DNA from 2 places in the Geobacillus sp. C56-T2 genome. Region 2 is predicted to be linked to the other one. Evidence: a T-box and tRNA genes for the amino acid it is inferred to sense, from the RefSeq annotation. Region 2 holds a T-box; the other holds one or more tRNA genes.
What was found. The T-box of region 2 lies ahead of trpS (tryptophan--tRNA ligase). A T-box ahead of a tRNA ligase gene usually reads a tRNA of that ligase, here a tRNA-Trp.
Positions count from the first base shown of each region.

Region 1: it has a tRNA-Trp gene. The T-box ahead of trpS (tryptophan--tRNA ligase) is inferred to sense a tRNA for this amino acid. The anticodon was not compared.

Region 1 covers NZ_VJWB01000001.1:2,868,989-2,873,615, forward strand. Annotated here, with positions in the region: partial or broken gene GC56T2_RS14205 (IS701 family transposase) at 1-321, opposite strand, end outside; gene GC56T2_RS14210 (IS4-like element IS5377 family transposase) at 427-1,560, shown strand; tRNA gene GC56T2_RS14220 (tRNA-Leu) at 2,542-2,626, opposite strand; tRNA gene GC56T2_RS14225 (tRNA-Cys) at 2,687-2,760, opposite strand; tRNA gene GC56T2_RS14230 (tRNA-Gly) at 2,770-2,841, opposite strand; tRNA gene GC56T2_RS14235 (tRNA-Gln) at 2,847-2,921, opposite strand; tRNA gene GC56T2_RS14240 (tRNA-His) at 2,937-3,009, opposite strand; tRNA gene GC56T2_RS14245 (tRNA-Trp) at 3,021-3,094, opposite strand; tRNA gene GC56T2_RS14250 (tRNA-Tyr) at 3,104-3,188, opposite strand; tRNA gene GC56T2_RS14255 (tRNA-Thr) at 3,194-3,269, opposite strand; tRNA gene GC56T2_RS14260 (tRNA-Phe) at 3,314-3,389, opposite strand; tRNA gene GC56T2_RS14265 (tRNA-Asp) at 3,553-3,628, opposite strand; tRNA gene GC56T2_RS14270 (tRNA-Met) at 3,633-3,709, opposite strand; tRNA gene GC56T2_RS14275 (tRNA-Val) at 3,910-3,985, opposite strand; tRNA gene GC56T2_RS14280 (tRNA-Glu) at 3,994-4,065, opposite strand; tRNA gene GC56T2_RS14285 (tRNA-Ser) at 4,080-4,170, opposite strand; tRNA gene GC56T2_RS14290 (tRNA-Asn) at 4,175-4,249, opposite strand; rRNA gene GC56T2_RS14295 (23S ribosomal RNA) at 4,454-4,627, opposite strand, start outside.
Region 2 covers NZ_VJWB01000001.1:797,851-802,477, reverse strand. Annotated here, with positions in the region: gene GC56T2_RS04120 (peptide ABC transporter substrate-binding protein) at 1-1,482, opposite strand, end outside; gene GC56T2_RS04115 (DUF3899 domain-containing protein) at 1,923-2,300, shown strand; T-box leader at 2,351-2,583, shown strand; gene trpS (tryptophan--tRNA ligase) at 2,635-3,621, shown strand; gene GC56T2_RS04105 (YjbA family protein) at 3,666-4,406, opposite strand; gene GC56T2_RS04100 (YuzI family membrane protein) at 4,492-4,627, opposite strand, start outside.

The sequences.
Region 1 (4,627 bases), 2.1 Mb from region 2:
GACGGATTGATGATCTTTGTGCGAGTAGTGCCAATCACACCCTTGAATGGCGTGGGCGGCCCGTGACGAAGGCTTTGTTTTTTGGCAAATGGTATCATCAATCGAAACAAAAAGGGGTTGATTCTCCCGTTTGGCTAGACGTTCGATCTGGCGAAGGATCCATTCTTGCAGCTTCTCAAGCAGTTTTTCCTCGTTCCAAGGGCTTTTCGTGAAAAAGTGGCTCAGTGTTGTTCGATGATTCGGGTGAAAACTCCAGTACCGGACATCCGTCAATGTCCCCGAAAATCCCTTGGTCGTCAAGGCGTCGACAAGATGAACGAGATCAGGCGTGTTGATTATCCAATAAAATCCAAAGGGTATAGAAAAAAGAGCACCTTTCCTGTAGAATGTGAGTAGCGACACAAACAAACCCAGGAGGTGCTCTCTATGAACAAGCATACCACACTCCCGAATTTGATGCAAAAACTTGTTTCGGATGAAGAGATTCAACTGATTGCCGAAGCGGTTGGGTATCGTGATTCGTCTCGAACCTTTACGTTGCGCGAGTTGATTCACTTCTTCCTGCTGGCCGCCATGCATCAATGGAAAAGCTTTCGCCACGGAGCCGATGTGGGGCCTCTGTATGGATTGCCGCGATTCCATTATTCGACTGTATCCAAGAAAGCGAAAGAAGTTCCCTATGACATCATGAAACGCTTGTTGGCGTTGATCATTTCCAAGTGCAACCGCCAAACCCGCCGTTCGCTTCGGTTTCCCAAACCGCTTCGGGTGGTGGATTCGACGACCGTCACGGTCGGGAAAAACCGCCTGCCATGGGCGCCGTATCACGGCGAACGCGCCGGAGTGAAGCTGCACGTCGCGTATTCGCCGGAATCCTCGTTGCCGGCAGACGTGGTGGAAACCATCGGACTGCGTCATGATGGCCCGGTGGGAGAACAGTTGACGAACGCTCAACAAGTGCTGGTGGAAGACCGGGCGTATTTCAAAATCGAACGCCTCGATCGATTTGTGGAGCAGCATCAGCTCTTTGTCATTCGGATGAAGGACAACATCGAACTTCATCAGAAAAAAAGCTTGAAACGCCTTTCCAGCACATCCTCATCGGTTCAAGCCGACTTCACGTGCCAGTTGGGGACGAAACAATGCCGCTCCACCAAGCGTCACCGGGTGGTGATCTTTCGAGATGCGAATGGCCGCGACATTCGGGTCGTGACGAACCTCTTCCATGCGTCTGCGGAAACCATTGCCGACATGTACCAACAACGTTGGACTGTTGAGGTCTTTTTCCGTTGGGTGAAGCAATATCTGAATGTCCCGACCTTGTTTGGCACGACGGAAAATGCGGTATACAACCAACTGTTTGCGGCGTTCATCGCGTATGTGTTGCTGCGATGGCTGTATGATCAAACCAAAAAACAGACGAACGTCTCTCTTTCCTTCATTTCGTTCGTTCGCCGTTTTTTCTCTGGGCAGCTTCCTCTCGATTGGAAATCCGGGATGGCCGCTGCTTTGTTTGAGTATGCCCAAATTTATGGAAGGCGTATGTATAATTTTGGATAATCAACACTCGTGTCATCTACAGATACATGTCGGGAGATGATAATATGTTTTATACAGAAGCCCTTCCCAAAGGTCGGGTTTCCGTTTGGGATTACTTGCGTGTGGCGCTTCTCTTTGGAGCGTCGCTTTTTCTTTTGGTTTCGTCCTTCTAGGAGACTGGTGATTTAGTGCAAAAACGACTGATTCCGCTCATTTCTCAATTAGAAAAACCTTGCAGAATCCGCTTTCTCTTCTGAATGAAAATGCCGCCGATCGGGGTGTGACAGCGGTTTCTCACCGGCTTTCTAGGAAGGCGATAGTCGCTAGGACGAAACCGGTTAGCCTTGACTATCTTTAAATATTGACTATTGAAATAAACGTTTCAACCAACAACCACCATAAATGGCCCGAATTCGAACGTCCATGATGGGCAAACTCCTTTGCTTTCCTTGTGTTTCAAGGTTTTATTCGACAGGAAGATAAAAAATCCTCTCGATTTTTGTCGAGAGGGTGCGAAGTGTGAGTTAGAAAATTTGCTCATCTATAGTAAATAAAAGCGACCATACAAAGAAAGTCACTTTAAAAATTTCTTATACTTTTTTGAGAATTTTTTATAAAACGCATTAAAATTGCAGTTCCTGTAATGTTTGAAATTATACTTATACCAAGCAATACACTCCATATAGGGGTAGGCAAGGTAAGAGTTAATGACAACATCAAGAAAACGAAACCGAGTGACACAAAAACAAAACCTATATTTTTATTCTTCAATTTCAACACCCCCCATTTGTATATTATAACAAACATTTCAAATTTTATATACGGTTAACCCATTAAAGGGTTTCAGTTTAAGGGGTTTCAGTTTCTTCATAATTACATTTGTTCATTTAAAATCAATATCCGAACACGATTTTCTTCTCTCGAATCGTATTCGGTAAATAAAAAACAAGGGATTCCACTTACGTGAACCCCTTGTGCCTAAAGCCTTTCTCCTATTTTCGATGCCGATGGTGGGAGTCGAACCCACACGGGGGGCTACCCCACACGATTTTGAGTCGTGCGCGTCTGCCAGTTCCGCCACATCGGCGCGACATCTACCATTATATCTTCTTAACTTTTGTTTGTCAATAAAATTTTATTCATTAGATGGAGGCGGCACCCGGATTCGAACCGGGGGTAAAGGTTTTGCAGACCTCTGCCTTACCACTTGGCTATGCCGCCCTAGTCAAAAGCGGAAGACGGGACTCGAACCCGCGACCCCCACCTTGGCAAGGTGGTGTTCTACCGCTGAACTACTTCCGCAACATTGGCTGGGGTAGCTGGATTCGAACCAACGCATCACGGAGTCAAAGTCCGTTGCCTTACCGCTTGGCTATACCCCAATGCCATTTTTCAAGGGCGACTAGTGGGAATCGAACCCACGCATGCCAGAGCCACAATCTGGTGCGTTAACCACTTCGCCATAGTCGCCATGATAAGAGTGGCAGGGGCAGTAGGAATCGAACCCACACCGGAGGTTTTGGAGACCTCTGTTCTACCATTAAACTATGCCCCTTTATTTAAATGGTGGAGGGGGACGGATTCGAACCGCCGAACCCAAAGGGAGCGGATTTACAGTCCGCCGCGTTTAGCCACTTCGCTACCCCTCCAAGAATGGTGCCGACTGCAGGACTTGAACCCGCAACCTACTGATTACGATTCAGTTGCTCTACCAATTGAGCTAAGTCGGCATAATACGGATCAAAAAATGAACAGGCTCATTCTTAATATTTCATGGTGGCTCGGGACGGAATCGAACCGCCGACACAAGGATTTTCAGTCCTTTGCTCTACCGACTGAGCTACCGAGCCGTATGTTATTTTTTAACTCGCTCATTGATTGCTCTGTGCCTCTTCCTCTACCAGCTGATTCAAAGATGATCGATGCGTCGAGGCAACTCGCAGCCAACTCGATGATGCTGATGCTCGTCTCTACCGACTGAGCTGCCTTATCCTTACTTTACCTAATTAAAGATGGCGGTCCCGACGGGACTCGAACCCGCGATCTCCTGCGTGACAGGCAGGCATGTTAACCACTACACTACGGGACCTTATTGGTTGCGGGGGCAGGATTTGAACCTGCGACCTTCGGGTTATGAGCCCGACGAGCTACCGGACTGCTCCACCCCGCGATGATAAAAGATAAATTTGTTCCGACCATGCACTGAGCTTCGTTTAAATGTCTGTTGCCTCTTCCTCTACCAGCTGATTCAAAGATGTTCGATGCGTCGAGGCAACTCGCAGCGTATTCGATGAAGCAAATGCTCGTTGCTCCACCCCGCGACGATAGAATTTCAATAAGGCGATGAACTTTGTTTTGTATGTTTGAAAGTGGTGGAGGATGACGGGATCGAACCGCCGACCCCTTGCTTGTAAGGCAAGTGCTCTCCCAGCTGAGCTAATCCTCCACGAAAAGTGACCCGTACGGGATTCGAACCCGTGTTACCGCCGTGAAAGGGCGGTGTCTTAACCACTTGACCAACGGGCCATGCTGATGGATAATGGCGGAGAGCAAGGGATTCGAACCCTTGAGGCGCTATTCACGCCTACACGATTTCCAATCGTGCTCCTTCGACCACTCGGACAGCTCTCCACGATGGCTCCGCAGGCAGGATTCGAACCTGCGACCAATCGGTTAACAGCCGATTGCTCTACCACTGAGCTACTGCGGAATCATAATAATATCCTTATCAAAGTGTGATTTGATCACGTAACTGCCCATCGCTGAGCCATTACTGAGAGATATCGCTTTAGACATTTATTATTATAATGATTCGTGATGAGCTGTCAAGGCCTTTTTCATTCCTTCAAAACTAGATAACCGTCGGAAGAAGCCGCGCTTCGTACTGTCTAGCTCCGGCTCGCCTGCGCTTTTCTAGGTTAAGCCCTCGATCGATTAGTATCCGTCAGCTCCACGTGTCGCCACGCTTCCACCTCGGACCTATCGACCTCGTCATCTTCGAGGGATCTTACTCGCCTAACGCGATGGGAAATCTCATCTTGAGGGGGGGCTTCACGCTTAGATGCTTTCAGCGCTTATCCCGTCCGCA
Region 2 (4,627 bases):
ATCACTAAGCAACGTTGTTTTCGCATCTTTGATCAATTTGTCGTATTCAGCGTTCGACCAACCTGTTTGGTTATGCGGGTTATTTGTCGTCCACAAGTCAAGGAACGTCATCGGGTCTTGATAGTCCGGACCCCAGCCGGAGAACGACAAATCATATTGCATGTTGCTTTCGAGTTTCAGCTTTTGCGCAAACGGTTGTTGTTTAATGTTCACAGTCAACCCCGGCAAGTTTTGCTCAAGCTGCGCTTTTATATACTCGCCGATTTTCTTCGCGCTGTCGCTGTCATAGTTCAGCAGCTCGACCGTGAATTTGTCTTTGCCCAACTCTTTTTTCGCTTGCTCCCACAGTTTTTTCGCTTCATCGACATTGTAGGACATTAAATCGCCATTGGCATCACGGAAGTCTTTGCCGTCCGGACCGGTTACAAAATCTTTCGGAACCGCATAGTTGGCCACAACAGAACCGTTATTCAACAATGTTTTTACCATCGCTTCTTTGTCGATGGCCATCGCGATCGCTTTGCGGGCGTTGACGTTGTTCAGCGGTTCTTTTTTCGTGTTCATGCGCAACCAGAACAGAGTTGGCTCCAATTCCGTTTTGAAGTTTTTATCATTTTTATACTTATCAACAAATTCAGCCGTCAAACCGACGCGATCGGCTTGTTTCGTTTCATACAAATTGACCGCTGTCGCCGTGTCTTTCACGACTTTGACATTGACTTTTTCGAGCTTCACCGTGTCTTTGTCCCAATAGTTCGGGTTTTTCGTGTAAACCCAGCCTTGTTCGTGCTTCCATTCGCTCAACACGAACGGGCCGTTGTACAGCGTCGTGTTGGCTTCGAGACCGTATTTGTCGCCTTGCGCTTTCACGAATTTCTCGTTTTGCGGCATGAACGAGCCGAATACCGTCAGGCTGATGAAATACGGAATCGGGTTTTTCAGCTCCACTTGAAGCGTGTGGTCATCAAGCGCCTTAACGCCCAGCTGGTCAACTGGCAGTTTGCCAGTGTTGACTTCTTCCGCGTTTTTAATGTCGTACATAATGTACGCATATTCGGCTTTCGTTTTCGGATCAAGCACGCGCTTCCAAGCAAACACGAAGTCGTGCGCCGTCACCGGATCGCCGTTCGACCACTTCGCGTCTTTGCGAAGCTTGAACGTGTACGTTTTGCCATCGTTGCTCACTTCATGGCTTTCCGCTACTCCCGGCACCGGTTTGTTGTCTTTGCCTAAGCGGTACAAACCTTCCATGACGTTGTTCAAAACGATAAACGATACTTGGTCGGTAGCGAGCGCCGAATCAAGCGTTGGAATTTCCGAAGAATCGAGCAAATTCAGCACTTGCTCCTTTTGCTCCGCCGGCTTTTCGTCGCCCTTTCCACCTTGGGCATTGTTGTTGTCCTTGCCGCCCCCGCCGCACGCCGCTAAAAACGTCGACAGCGCGAGAAGCAGGACGAGGAAGAATGAAAATCGCTTCTTCACTAAAAAACCCCCCTTAAAGATTATGTAGTGTATTACAAATCTTCTGAACCATTTGATTTCAGAAGATTGTACTTACATGCCTTATTATACCTCGTGTTAGTATACTTGAAAAGAATTTTTTTATTTCCTCAAATAAAAATTTTCGAATTACTTATGATCCAAAACAAAGCGCCGTATTCTTACCAAGATGCATTGTACCTATTTTCAGCTCATTTGTAAATAAAAAATTTCTGTCAACAATTCAGAAAGCGCTTACAATATAACTTTTCTCCGGCTGCCGCGAGCGCTCGATTCAGAGCGATTCGGCCATTTTTATTTTTCTTTCTGTTTTTTGATATAATTTTGTCAATCAAGTTGACCACCTTGTTTCGAACGCGAACCAAACGAACGCGGGATATGATAAAATAAGGGCAACGACTGACAAGGCGAGGGGAAGGATGATGAAACAGACTGCGGTTCGAACCGGATGGCTCATCGCCGCCATGATGGCAGCCGGTGCGCTCATCGTCGCTTGGCAAGGGACATGGACGGCTGTCGCCTTCATTAACGCCACCTTTTTGCTCTCTTTAGTGCCGCTGTCATTGGGGGGGCTTTTGTTTGTTTATGAACGCGGGTTTTTCAGCGGATTTGCGTATGGATTCCAAAAATGGCGCAAGAGCGCGGGGACAAAGGCGGAGCGGTATCTTGAAGAAGCGGCCGCGGAGCAGGAACCCTCACAACCGCCCGGCCCGCGGCGTTTTGCGGTCACTTATCCGCTTCTTTTGTCCGGACTCCTTCTGTTTCTCGCGATGATCGCCGCCGGATACGCCGTGCAATAAGGTTGCAACAGCATCATGTTTTCCGTATAATATAAGGCAAATCGAAAACCAATCGGGCGATGAGAAAGAAAAGTACATATGGCGATGCCTTCAGAGAGCTTGTGGACGGTGCGAACAAGCGGCTAGCCATATGGAATGGGCTTTCGAGCTTCCCGCCGAACCGGCGATGCAGTAGGCGAGGACGTTCCTCCGCGTTACAGGAGGCCATGCGTGAGGCATGGGCTAAGCGATTGCGCTATGGGCGCAATAAGTAGGGTGGCACCGCGGTCCTACCGTCCCTATCCATGGGAGGGAAAGGACCGTTTTTATTTTTGGTTTAAGGGAGTGAAAAGCGATGAAAACGATTTTTTCTGGCATTCAGCCAAGCGGCGTCATCACCCTTGGCAATTACATCGGGGCGCTGCGGCAGTTTGTCGAGCTGCAGCATGAATACAACTGCTATTTTTGCATCGTTGATCAACACGCCATTACCGTTCCGCAAGACCCCGACCAATTGCAGCAAAACATTCGCCGCCTCGCCGCCCTCTATTTGGCGGTTGGCATCGACCCTGCGCAGGCGACGCTGTTCATCCAGTCTGAAGTGCCGGCGCACGCTCAAGCGGCTTGGATGCTACAGTGCCTCGTTTATGTCGGCGAACTGGAACGGATGACGCAATTTAAAGAAAAATCGGCCGGCAAAGAGGCGGTCAGCGCCGGGCTGCTCACGTACCCGCCGCTGATGGCCGCCGACATTTTGCTTTATAACACCGACATCGTCCCGGTCGGCGATGACCAAAAACAGCATATTGAATTGACGCGCGATCTAGCCGAGCGCTTCAACAAACGGTACGGCGAGCTGTTCACGATTCCCGAGGCGCGCATTCCGAAAGTCGGCGCCCGCATTATGTCGCTCGTCGAGCCGACGAAAAAAATGAGCAAATCCGACCCGAACCCGAAAGCGTACATTACACTGCTTGACGACGCGAAAACGATCGAGAAGAAAATCAAAAGCGCCGTCACCGACTCGGAGGGGACGATCCGCTACGATAAGGAGGCAAAGCCGGGCATTTCGAACTTGCTCAATATTTATTCAACGTTATCCGGTCAGCCGATCGAGGAGTTGGAGCGGCAATACGAAGGAAAAGGGTACGGCGTCTTTAAAGCCGACCTCGCCCAAGTGGTCATCGAGACGCTCCGGCCGATTCAAGAGCGATATCACCAATGGATGGAAAGCGAGGAGCTTGATCGCGTGTTGGACGAAGGGGCAGAAAAAGCCAATCGGGTGGCAGCAGAAATGGTGCGCAAAATGGAGCAAGCCATGGGACTTGGGCGTCGGCGGTAATGCCGGACAAAAAACGGGCGGGCGCTAAGCGCCTTCGCCCGTTTTTAATTCACCTTTGGTTCTTGCTCCATTTCCCACAACTTTTCGAAAAACGGCTGTCCCTTGATCAAGTGTTCGCATAGCTGCTCGTGGCGCTTGGACCAACCGTGCTTCGTTTCTTCATACAGCCGCGTCCACGCTTCTTCAAACGACATTTTTTGAATATCGGCGTATTTTTCCGGCGCCCATTCCGTATACCAATACCGCACTTCGGCGCCGTTTTTTGTCGAATACAGCTGATCAAGCGCCATAAATAGCAGCTGCTTCAGCTGTCGCTCCTTGCGCGTCAACCCCCACATCAGTTCTGGCGCGGGAGATAAAATATGGTATTCTTTGTTGTATTCGGGCAGCGGATAGTCCCGTTCTTCGGCGTCCGCCACCATCTCATAGACAAGCTGTTCCTGCCGGGGGATCAGGCGGCTTTTGCGAATCGGAATATGGTAGCCGATCGTATCCACCGCCAAAATGCCGGCCCCGTCGGTCACAATGAAACAATAATCCAACGGAATGCGCTCATGGTTTTTGCGCACATACGCTTTTTGATACACATCATCTAGCAACAGTTTGGGAAGATCAGACAGACTGTTTTCGATATAATGGAACAGAGCCGGGGTCACTTTTAGCAGCGGCACTTGGTCGAGCAGCTCGATTTGATCGTCCTTGCGCCATTCATGAAAATGGCAGACGTTGTATCCGTTCTCTTCGCCTTCAAACCAGTTCACCCAGATGTCATGCAAGCAAAGCATGTGATACCCCTCACTTCCAGACGTGTTTGTCCATCAGTATAGGCAGAGGGGCAGAATTTTATTCCATTTCGTCCTCTTTTCCCCACTACGGGCCGCGGCTTGGAAACGACAAACTTCCCCAGATGAAAAGCAGGCCGATCGGCAGCAAATAACATTCGGGCCGCCTGGCAATGTAAACCCAATAGTCGCAAAAGCCGCGCTCAGGAGTGATGAGGTTTAAA